One region of the Bifidobacterium sp. UTCIF-39 genome, then DNA from elsewhere that is predicted to be linked to it. Evidence: riboswitches for the same ligand, from Rfam matches in the RefSeq annotation. Region 1 holds a riboswitch; the other holds the start of a gene.
The links. A riboswitch is a leader RNA that binds a small molecule or an ion and turns the genes downstream of it on or off. The one in region 1 is predicted to bind FMN.

Region 1 (5,286 bases):
CTCAACCGTCTGGACGACATCATCGTGTTCCGTCAGCTCACCGAGCCGCAGGTGCGCCAGATCGTGGATCTCGACGTCAGGCGTCTCAACGACCGCCTGTTCGAGCGTCACATGTCGATCGAACTGACCGACAAGGCCAAGGACCTGCTCGCGGAGAAGGGCTTCGATCCGCTGCTGGGCGCTCGCCCGCTGCGCCGCGTGATCCAGCGCGACATCGAGGATGCCATCTCCGAGAAGATCCTGCTCGGCGAACTCGGCGATAACGAGGCCGTGTTCGTGGACGCGCAGGGCGAGGGTATCCTCGGCGAGTTCACGTTCACTGGCAAGCCGATTCTGGATGCCGAACCGGCGAAGGAGACGAAGGACGAGTCCGAGTCTTCTGCCGCCGAAGCCGAACCGGTGGGCGTCTCCGACGGTGATACCGGCAAGAACGGTACGGAAGAGGCCCAGTGAACGGCTGATCGACAGCGATCACGATGATTGCATAATCACGGTGATCGCATGATCGCACTGATTGGCAGCGTACTGATTGACAAGGGGTGCGGTTCAGACCTGATCTGAACCGCACCCCTTGTCGTGTTGTCATGGTTGTTGCGTATGCGTCACATGTCATGCACGTCCATGCCGGATTATGCGATCAACGCCAATGCGACGAGACCGGCGAGATAGACGATGACGGCACAGGCAAAGGCGATATCGCGACCTGATACGCGCATCAGCCGGTAATGCGTGCGGTGCGATCCGCCCTCGTAGGAACGGGCGTCGAGCGCCAGGCCAAGATTGTCGGCATGCCGTAGCGCCCCGGCGAACACCGGCACGATGATCGCGGTCAGTGCGCGAATGCGATGCGCCGGCGAGCCTGATTCCACGCTGCCTCCGCGCGCTGACTGGGCGTCGATCACATCCTGCATCTCTTTGGTCAACGTGGGAATGAACCGCAACGCGAGACTCATCGTCAGTGCGATCTCACTGGTATGCATGCCGAATCGCGATAGTGGCGACAGCAGTGATTCAAATGCGTCGGTCAACCGTACGGGCGTGGTCGTACCCAGCAGTATCGCACCGAGAATCACCACCAGCGCCAGACGTCCGGCATACACGAGCGCCGTCCACAAACCGTCATCGGTGATGGGAATCGGTCCGATATGGGCAAGCGGTGTGCCGGTGCGGACGAAGAACACATTGAGTGCGCTCATGATCACGAACAGGGCGAGCAGCACCCGTACGGAATGCAGCACCGACAAGGGCCCCAGTCGTGAAGCGGCCAGAATCGCCGCCACGACGATCGCGGCCAACGCGAGTTGCATCGGCGTACCGATTGCGAATGCGGTGAACATCATGATCAGGAACAGCACCATCTTCATGCGGGGGTCAAGCAGGGCGATGAACGATGGACGTGTCACGACGGGCGTGGCGGCTATGGATGTGGTCGCGTTCGCGGACCTAGTGCGGTCCGGATCGTTCGGCGTCACATCGGAATCAGGGCCCACGGCCATCGAATCCCGGCCGTCGAGCATGATCACGCGGTCGGCGAGCTGCGCTTCGTCGGCGTCATGCGTCACGATGATCACGGTCACGCCCTGCGCCTTGAGATCAGCGATCAGCCTGTGAATGCGCAGTGCCGACGTCGCATCCAAACTGCTCGTCGGCTCGTCCATGATCAGGATCTGCGGTCGGCACGCCAGAACGCCGGCGATCGACACCATGCGCTGCTGTCCTCCGGACAAGGCGAACGGGGATCGGTCGGCAAGATGGGACAATCCCAGCGAATCCAGCGTCTGCGATACGCGGTCGGCGAGTTCGTCCCCGTGAATGCCGAGATTGCGCGGACCATACGCCACGTCCTGCGCCACCGTTTCGGCGAACAGCTGCCGTTCGGGATGCTGCATCACGTATCCGATCCGTTCCCGCAGTGCATGACGGTCGCGGCGGCGCAACGGTACGGCACGCCGACCATTGTCCCGTGCCACTGGGATGTCGCCGATGGTGATGTCACCGCGATCCGGCGTCTCCAACGCGCACAGCAGCCGGGTGAGTGTGGATTTGCCACAACCGTTACGACCCATGATCGCCACGGTTTCACCGGCGTCGATACTGAGACTCATGTTTTGGAAGATGGGGAAATGCTGGTCATAGGCGAAGGAGACATGGGCGAGCGTGACGATCGGGGTGCCATCGCCCGACCGCTTCGGAGAGGCGGCGGACGTCGTGAATACGGACGAGGAGCGCGAATCGTCGTTCGTGACGGCATCGGTCGTCTCCGTCGCGGGGGTCACGTCGTCGATAATGCGGCCATGTTCCATGCGGATGATGCGATCGGCAGACGACGCCTCGTCCTCGCGGTGGGTGATGTGCACGATCGTGACGCCCTGATCGTGCAATTGCGCGAGCACGTGCATGACATCCTTGCGTGCCGTCTCATCGAGCATGGCCGTGGGTTCGTCGAGCACCAGCATTCGTGGCTTCATGGCAAGCATGCCGGCGATGGCCACACGCTGCTGTTGTCCGCCCGACATGCGAGTGGGATTCCTGGCCTCGCTGCCGTCCATGCCGACCTGTTGCAGGGCGTCGGTGATGCGCTGTCTGATCCGTTCGCGGGCGACACCGAGGTTCTCCGGGCCGAAGGCGACATCGTCCTCGGTGACGGTGGTGACGATCTGATCCTCCGGATTCTGGAACACCGCTCCGATATCATGTCGGGCTGCGCGATAGGCGTCGGCGTTGGGCGTATCATCGTGAAACACTGAGTGTCCGAGTAGTTTCACGATGCCGGAATCCGGGGCCGTGAGGCCGGCGATGATCCGTCCCAGCGTGGATTTTCCGGATCCATTGGCACCGACGATCGCCACGCGTTCACCCGGGGCGATGCTGAGATTCACGCCATCCAGCGCCCACGTCGTTCCGCCGTCGTAGCTGAATCGCACGTTCTGTAGCACGGCAAGGGGGATGGGAGTGGTCACGGGAAGGCCTTTCGCGGGGATGGTCGACAAGGGGGAATGCAAAGAACGGTGTGCACGTCGATCGGTTCACGACGTGCACACCGTAGTGTGAAATACCGAAATGGCTAAATGACCCGATTAGCGAACCCTGTTCAGCAGATCGGAGATCGGCTTGTAGATCAGGAAGGTCACAACGCCGTGGATGGCGAACTTGAGCAGGTTGAACGGCAGCAGAATCGGCACGATCATGGCGGCCACCTGGGCAACCGTCATATGCGCGTAGATCGGCGTGATCAGCAGATTGCCCACGATCGCGATGGCCAAAGCGACCACGGCGCCGGCAAGAATGCCTACGGTCGCACCCTTGCGGGTCCTCCAGCGCTTGTAGATCACCGAGGCGGGCACGCTCAGCGCCAATGCCACGGCAATCGCCATGATCGAACCCCATGGATCACCGAACATATGCGGCACGAAACCGAGCACGCTGACGACCACGGCGGCCGACGGGCCGAACGCAAAGCCGGCGATCAGGCAAACGATGCCGGACGGATCGTACTTGAGATACGGTGCGGCCGGGAAGATCGGCAGTTCGATGAAGCTGGTGACCATGGCCAACGCCACGAACAACGCGTAGACGGCAATGCGTTTGGTGGACCAGCGACCGGAATCGGCCACGCCTGTGGAATGGGTATCGGTATGCGAAGATACGCTCATCTGAGCACCTCGTTTCTCTCATCCGGACTGTCACCGTTGGCTCCGGAATCGCACCGGATCGGCCGCTTTCCGCGGCTCGCGGGCTTCGGTTGCGACCGTTGTGAAAACCGATCGTGCCGTTACCGCCAGTGGGGAATCTCACCCCGCCCTGAAACTTCGTTCACGACTGTAGCATAGGAGCCGTCATGGAACAGGCCTCGCGGCGGGTTTTTGATATCGGACGAATCTGGAACGTGATATCAGACCGTTTTTTTCGCGTGGCAGTGTCACAATGGACGGTATGACTGCGCAGAAGATCGAGAACACATCAGCCAAGACAACAGCTGCGGACGGCAGGAAGAACGGCAAGGACAGGAAGGTGACGGACAGGCTCGCCATCGTCGTGGTGACCTACAAGCGTCAGGAACTCCTCAAGACGCTGTTCGCATCGTTCCTCGCATCGACCATCGCGCCGTGGCGCATCGTGATCGTCGACAACGAGCACTCCGACAAGACTCGCGCCATGGTCGAGGAATTCTCCGACAAGGTCACCGCGCAGTGGGGCAAGACGATCGCCGACACCGACGGCAATCTCAACCGCGTGGTGTATGCGCCGCAGACCGACAACCTCGGCGGGTCCGGCGGATTCTCCGCCGGCGTGAAGAAGGCATACGAACTCGGCGCCGAATGGTTCTGGGTGATGGACGACGACGTGGCCATCGAACCCGACGGCATGGCCAAGCTCGCCAAGTGGATGCCGACCCATGACGTGATCCAGGGCAGCCGATACGACTACGACGGCGGCCCGTTCTACTGGCAGTACCATTTCATCGTGCCGCTGGGTATCCCCAACCCGATCGCGCCGGCCGCATTCGGCCCAGCCGGATACCGTGTGATGAACACCATGTGCTTCGAGGGCGGCCTGTTCCGTCGCAACATCGTGGAGCAGATCGGTTTCCCCGACCCCCGGTTCTTCATCTACTGGGATGACACGATCTACGGGTATCTCGCCAGCAAGGTCACCAATCCGATCATCATTCCCGACCGCGTGATGCGCCGCACCCGCGAGATCGGCAACTGGGACATCGGCGGCCTGCGCCAGCTCAACTCCACATCCGACATGAACCGTTACCACATTCTGCGCAACCGCGGCTACATGGCCCGGTACTTCATGGCGCACGGCGACTACCGTGGCTTCCTGTTCGGCGTGGGCACCATCGCCACCATCGCCAAGGAAATCATCCGTCTGGTGGCCGTGGACCGCGGTCATATCGGCAACGGTCTGAAGCAGATCTTCCGCGGCTGGTGGGACTCCCACAAGCTGTTCCACGACCCCGACTGGCAGCCGATGCCGCCGCTGAAGACTTCTGCGCCAGCGTCATCGACCGCGCCGAAGCGGTGAACGATCGGGCTCGACATGCGCTTCTCCCATCGCGTCGACACGTCACGCCCCAACGCCATCAGTCTGGCCGAGCAACAGGCCCGGCGCGACGGCGTGACCCTGACCAAGCTCAATGATTCCAATCCCACCCGTCACGGGCTGGCGCCGGCGGGCGTGCCCGGCGTGTACGAGGCGAACCCGCGCGGCCAGTCCGCGGCACGACGGGCGCTCGCCGACTTCCTGTCGGCCGGCGGCGCGGACGGTGCTGGCGTC
Region 2 (5,286 bases), on a different contig from region 1:
ACTCGACGTGTGATTGTTTCCATGCTGTGCATGGGCGTTCTCCGCGGCGCGTCGATGCGCCGAAACGAATTTCCGAGATTTCGATCCATAAGGAGAACATCATGGCAGATATCACTCTTGAAGGTGCCGTTCGTAGCGAGTTCGGCAAGGGCGCTGCCCGCCGTCTGCGCGTCGCCAAGCTGGTTCCGGCCACCGTGTACGCCGGCGGCGAGGCCCCGACGTTCCTGCAGCTCCCGATGAAGGAGACCACCAACGCCCTGCGTCACACCAACGCCCTGTTCGAGCTGAAGTTCGGTGAGGACTCCAAGCTCGCCGTCGTCAAGGACGTGCAGCGCAACCCCGTCAAGCAGCAGATCGAGCACGTGGACTTCTACGAGGTGCGCGCCGGCGAGAAGATCGAGGTCGAGGTTCCGGTCTTCGTCGAAGGCACCCCGAAGGGCGCTGCCGTGGCGTTCGTCGACATTCAGGAGCTCAAGGTGCGCGCCGACGTGACCAACCTGCCCGAGCGCATCACCATCAGCGTTGACGGCCTCGTTGACGGCACCAAGGTGCTTGCCAAGGACGTCGTCCTGCCCGAGGGCGTGGAGCTGGTGCACGACGATCTGGAAGAGTCCGTCGTGACCGTCGAGGTTCCGGAAGACGCCGCTGCCGAGGCTCCTGCTGCTGCTCCGGCTGCCGATGCCGCCGCTGCTCCGGCTGCCGATGCCGCCGCTCAGGCCTGAGATCGGTCCTTTCGCTGACTCCACCGCCACTTGGCGATGATTCCAGCCGATGGGCATGCCATCGGGGAAGAGCCCACCATCAGTGTGGGCTCTTCTCATTTCAGGGATGCCTTGCGGTTTTCACAATATGAACTTTCTCTTATACCGGTAACGTGCATGTGAGAAAGTGTTACTCAGTTCGGTGCCAGAAGCGCTGACGACATACTGACTGCCGATTGCTGCGATCGGCAATGAATACAAAGAAGCTGAGAATGACAGAAAATACTCATCACGATCCGACGGCCCTGTCCAAGCTGGCCGACGCGTTCACCGTGCTGCCCAACGACAATCCGGCCTCCGACGCCAAGCGTCAGGAGCTCATCGACAAGCCGGCGTTTGGTCAGGTCTTCTCCGATAACATGACCCATATGACGTGGACCAAGGGCGAAGGCTGGTCCGATCGTCGCGTTGAACCGTATGCCCCGCTGAAGATGGACCCGGGCGCATCCGTGCTGCACTACGCGCAGGAATGCTTCGAAGGCCTCAAGGCCTACCATCACGACGACGGATCCGTCTGGCTGTTCCGCCCGGATGCCAACGCCGAGCGTTTCCAGAACTCTGCGAAGCGTCTGTACCTGCCTGAGCTGTCCGTTGACGACTTCCTCGGCTCGGTGGCCGCACTGGTCAAGCGTGATGCGGCATGGGTGCCCACCCGTCGTGAGTACACGCTGTACATGCGTCCGTTCATGTTCGCTTCCGAACCGTTCCTGGGTGTGCGTGCTCCGCAGGAGGTCGATTACTGCGTGATCGCCTCTCCGTCCGGCCCGTACTTCCCCGGTGGTGTCAAGCCCGTGAGCATCTGGGTGGAGGACAAGTGGTTCCGTACCGGCCCTGGCGGCACCGGCTTCGCCAAGTGCGGCGGCAACTACGCCGCCTCGTTGCTCGGCGAGTACACGGGTATCGAAAACGGCTGCGAGCAGGTATGCTTCGTGGACGCCGCCACCAAGACCTACCTCGAGGAGCTCGGCGGCATGAACATGATGGCCGTGCACAAGGACGGCCACGTGGAGACCCCGTCCCTGACCGGCAACATCCTGCCCGGTGTCACCCGCCGCTCGCTGATCCAGTTGCTGCAGGACAAGGGCCGCGACGTCGTCGAGACCATGATCCCGCTCGAGCAGCTGCTTGAGGACATCAAGTCCGGTGAAGTCACCGAGGTGTTCGCCTGCGGTACCGCCGCCATCATCACCCCGATCGGACGCTTCAAGTCCGAGAAGTTCGACGTGACTGTCGCCGACGGTGGCTCCGGCGAGCTGACTGTCGCTCTGCGTGACGAACTGCTCGGCATCCAGCTTGGTGAGATCGAGGATCCGCACAACTGGATGTGGAAGGTCTGCTGACCTCTACACCCTATTCTGAGGACCGTTGAAATCCCGGTATTTTCTGGGGTTTCAACGGTCCTCTTTTTTGTTTTTGGGCACATTTTGGGCACGTTCCCAGGTCTCCCCACTGACGGCGTCGTCGATGCTCACGGCGACGGAGTCGAGAGCGGCGTTCGAGGGGGTGCTGATGTTTTCTTGAATGGTTAATGGCCAAGCCTCGTGGCTGCTTGCCTCGATCATCCCCGCACGCAACGCCACCCGCATCCAACCGGCGCAAGGCCTCACCAGCTGAGACAGCTCAGGGAGTCGCGGATCATGAGCAAGACAGCAAGGTGAACATCCGGACAACAATGCCGTGGCTTCTGTGTGTCCTGATGCCATGGTGATACTCTTGGCGTCGTTCCGCGCAAGCTTGATGTTCGGCATACGGGGATGGGGAGGCATGGTGGATCAGGTCGCACTGGAAAGCAACGCCGTATTCATGGGAATCGAGTATCTGGCGATCTTCATCTGCGGTCTTTCCGGCGGACTGGCGGCGATCCGCAAACACTACGACCTGTTCTCCATTCTGGTCATCGCCTGGGTCACCGCGCTCGGTGGCGGTATCACCCGAGACGTGCTGCTGGGGGATCTGCCACCCGTCGGCATCACTGACAAGGGATTCGTGCTCACCGCATTGTTCTCCGGCATCATTGTTGCCGTGGCGCATCCGGAGATCGAGCACCTCAAATGGTCGATGATCGTCACCGACGCACTGTCGTTGGGCCTGTTCGCGGTCAACGGCACCGCCAAGGCGCTGGCTTTCCACACATCCGGAATGACCGCAGCCTTTCTTGGCATGTTCACTGCGCTCGCAGGCGGCACCATCCGCGATATTCTGCTCAACGAGGTGCCGTCCATTCTCCGGGACAAGCATCTGTACGCGGTGCCATCCTGTGTGGCATGCGTGCTCACTGTATTCGCCTATCGGGCATCGGTGCATTGGAATCTGGGCCTCAATGGCGAGATGGTGCTTGACGTCGCCATTGTGATTCTGGTGTTCGTGCTGCGCGTGATATCGGTGAAATTCAACGTGACATTCCCCGGTGCGATGGAACGCCATCATATGCACCTGCCGGCGCAGAGACGGTATCTTAAGCGTCCGGTCATTCATCCGAAGGGACGTGACGGTAATGGCGACCGAAGGGATGACGACAACGACGACTGAATGATAGCGGTGGTGCCTTCTGACGCCGTCGGGAGACACCGTCCTGGGATCATTATGCGACAAGGATCGCAGTCCATTATTCGGACAATTTGGTGGATGTGGATGATTCTGTCAGCACGACCGTGTTTAATCAAAGCCATAATTCAATACGCATCTTCAGGGCAGGGTGAAATTCCCGATCGGCGGTATAGTCCGCGAGCATAGAGATTGCATCGACAGGTTTGAATCGACATGCAGGAGCGTAAACGCTCATGAACCGGTGGGATTCCGGTACCGACAGTTACAGTCTGGATGGAAGAAGAATGCGGCGGCGTAAAGCATGCTTTCGCACGGCCACAGATGGATATATGCCCCTGAGTTCCCATGGAGTTCAGGGATTTTTCATATCAGGCCTTGCCATAGGTGGTGCGGCGCGTCGCCACGTACCCTGGACATGCTCTATCGCGTTGAAAGGGGAAACGTGGACGATAGAGATTTCATGTCCGTGGCATTGCGCCACGCAACATTGGGCATGGGCAAGGTGAGCCCGAATCCCATGGTGGGCGCCGTCATCGTACGCGACGGCCGGATCATCGCAACAGGCCACCATGACCATTTTGGCGGCTGGCATGCCGAGCGCTCCGCACTGGAAGCGGCCAAGGCGCAAGGCGTTCCGGTACAGGGAACGACGATGTACGTCACCTTGGAACCCTGCTGCCATCAGGGCAAGCAGCCGCCATGCACGCAGGCGCTGATCGACAGCGGCATATCCCGCGTGGTGGTGGGATCCTCCGATCCGAATCCGCTGGTGGCAGGCAAGGGCATTCTCCTGCTTCGCGAGGCCGGCATCACCGTGGAGCAGGGGGTGCTCCGCGACGAATGCGATGCCCTCAACGAGATATTCATGCACTACATCGTGAACCGTACGCCGTTCGTACTGTTGAAATACGCCATGACGATGGACGGACGAATCGCCACGGCAGCCGGACGCTCGCGTTGGATCACCGGTGAGGAATCCCGCAGACGCGTGCACGAGGACAGGAACCGCTACTCCTCGATCATGGTCGGCGTCGGCACCGTCATCGCCGACGATCCCATGCTCACCTGCCGCATCGAAAACGGCCATAATCCGCTGCGCATCGTATGCGACAGCCGTCTACGCACACCGCTGGACTCCGCACTCGTGCAAAGCGCCCACGATGTGCCCACCGTGATCGCTACCTGCGTTCATGACGACGATCAGGCACGGCCATACCGCGATGCCGGCTGCGAGGTACTGACGATCGCAGCCGATGACGATGGCCATGTGGACCTCCCTGCCCTGATCCACAAACTGGGGGAGCGAGGCATCGACAGCGTGATGATCGAAGGCGGCTCGGCACTGGCCTGGTCCGCACTCCACTCCGAGATCGTCGACAAGATCAACGCATACATCGCGCCCAAACTGTTCGGCGGCACTGCGGCGCCATCCCCGATCGGCGGCGAGGGCGTGCAGGACCCCGCCGACTGCTACCGAATCACCGACAGAAGGATCCAGACGATCGGTGACGACATTCTGCTCGAAGGAGGCATCGTATATGTTCACCGGAATCGTTGAAGACCTTGGGACCGTGGAATCACTGACCCGAGGTGCCGATTCCGCCGCGCTTGCAGTGACTTCCGACGTCGTGGTCACCGATCACACGATCATCGGCGAGAGCATCGCGGTCAACGGCGTATGCCTGACCGTGACATCGATCCACGGGACGACATTCACCGCCGATGTCATGCATGAGACGCTCCGCCGATCCAGCCTCGGCACCCTGCGCAAGGGAAGTCACGTCAATGTGGAACGAGCCATGCCGGCAAACGGACGATTCTCCGGACACATCGTCTCCGGACACATCGACGGCACCGGCGTGGTGGAATCCATCGTCCCCGACGGCATCGCCACGGTCTACACGATCCGAGCACCACGGAACCTCATGCGGTTCATCGCCGAAAAAGGATCCATCGCCGTGGAAGGCATCAGCCTGAC

Region 2: it holds a riboswitch for FMN, as region 1 does, so the genes downstream of both, ribD (bifunctional diaminohydroxyphosphoribosylaminopyrimidine deaminase/5-amino-6-(5-phosphoribosylamino)uracil reductase RibD) here and EP30_RS03925 (ECF transporter S component) in region 1, are expected to answer to the same signal.

The regions. Positions count from the first base shown of each region.
Region 1 covers NZ_JEOG01000006.1:71,079-76,364, reverse strand. The annotation lists gene EP30_RS03935 (ATP-dependent Clp protease ATP-binding subunit) at 1-453, shown strand, start outside; gene EP30_RS03930 (energy-coupling factor transporter ATPase) at 630-2,960, opposite strand; gene EP30_RS03925 (ECF transporter S component) at 3,078-3,653, opposite strand; FMN riboswitch at 3,660-3,813, opposite strand; gene EP30_RS03920 (glycosyltransferase family 2 protein) at 3,925-5,034, shown strand; gene EP30_RS03915 (pyridoxal phosphate-dependent aminotransferase) at 5,050-5,286, shown strand, end outside.
Region 2 covers NZ_JEOG01000007.1:61,289-66,574, reverse strand. The annotation lists gene EP30_RS04560 (50S ribosomal protein L25/general stress protein Ctc) at 102-722, shown strand; gene EP30_RS04555 (branched-chain amino acid aminotransferase) at 974-2,101, shown strand; gene EP30_RS04545 (trimeric intracellular cation channel family protein) at 2,526-3,290, shown strand; FMN riboswitch at 3,439-3,598, shown strand; gene ribD (bifunctional diaminohydroxyphosphoribosylaminopyrimidine deaminase/5-amino-6-(5-phosphoribosylamino)uracil reductase RibD) at 3,751-4,866, shown strand; gene EP30_RS04535 (riboflavin synthase) at 4,847-5,286, shown strand, end outside.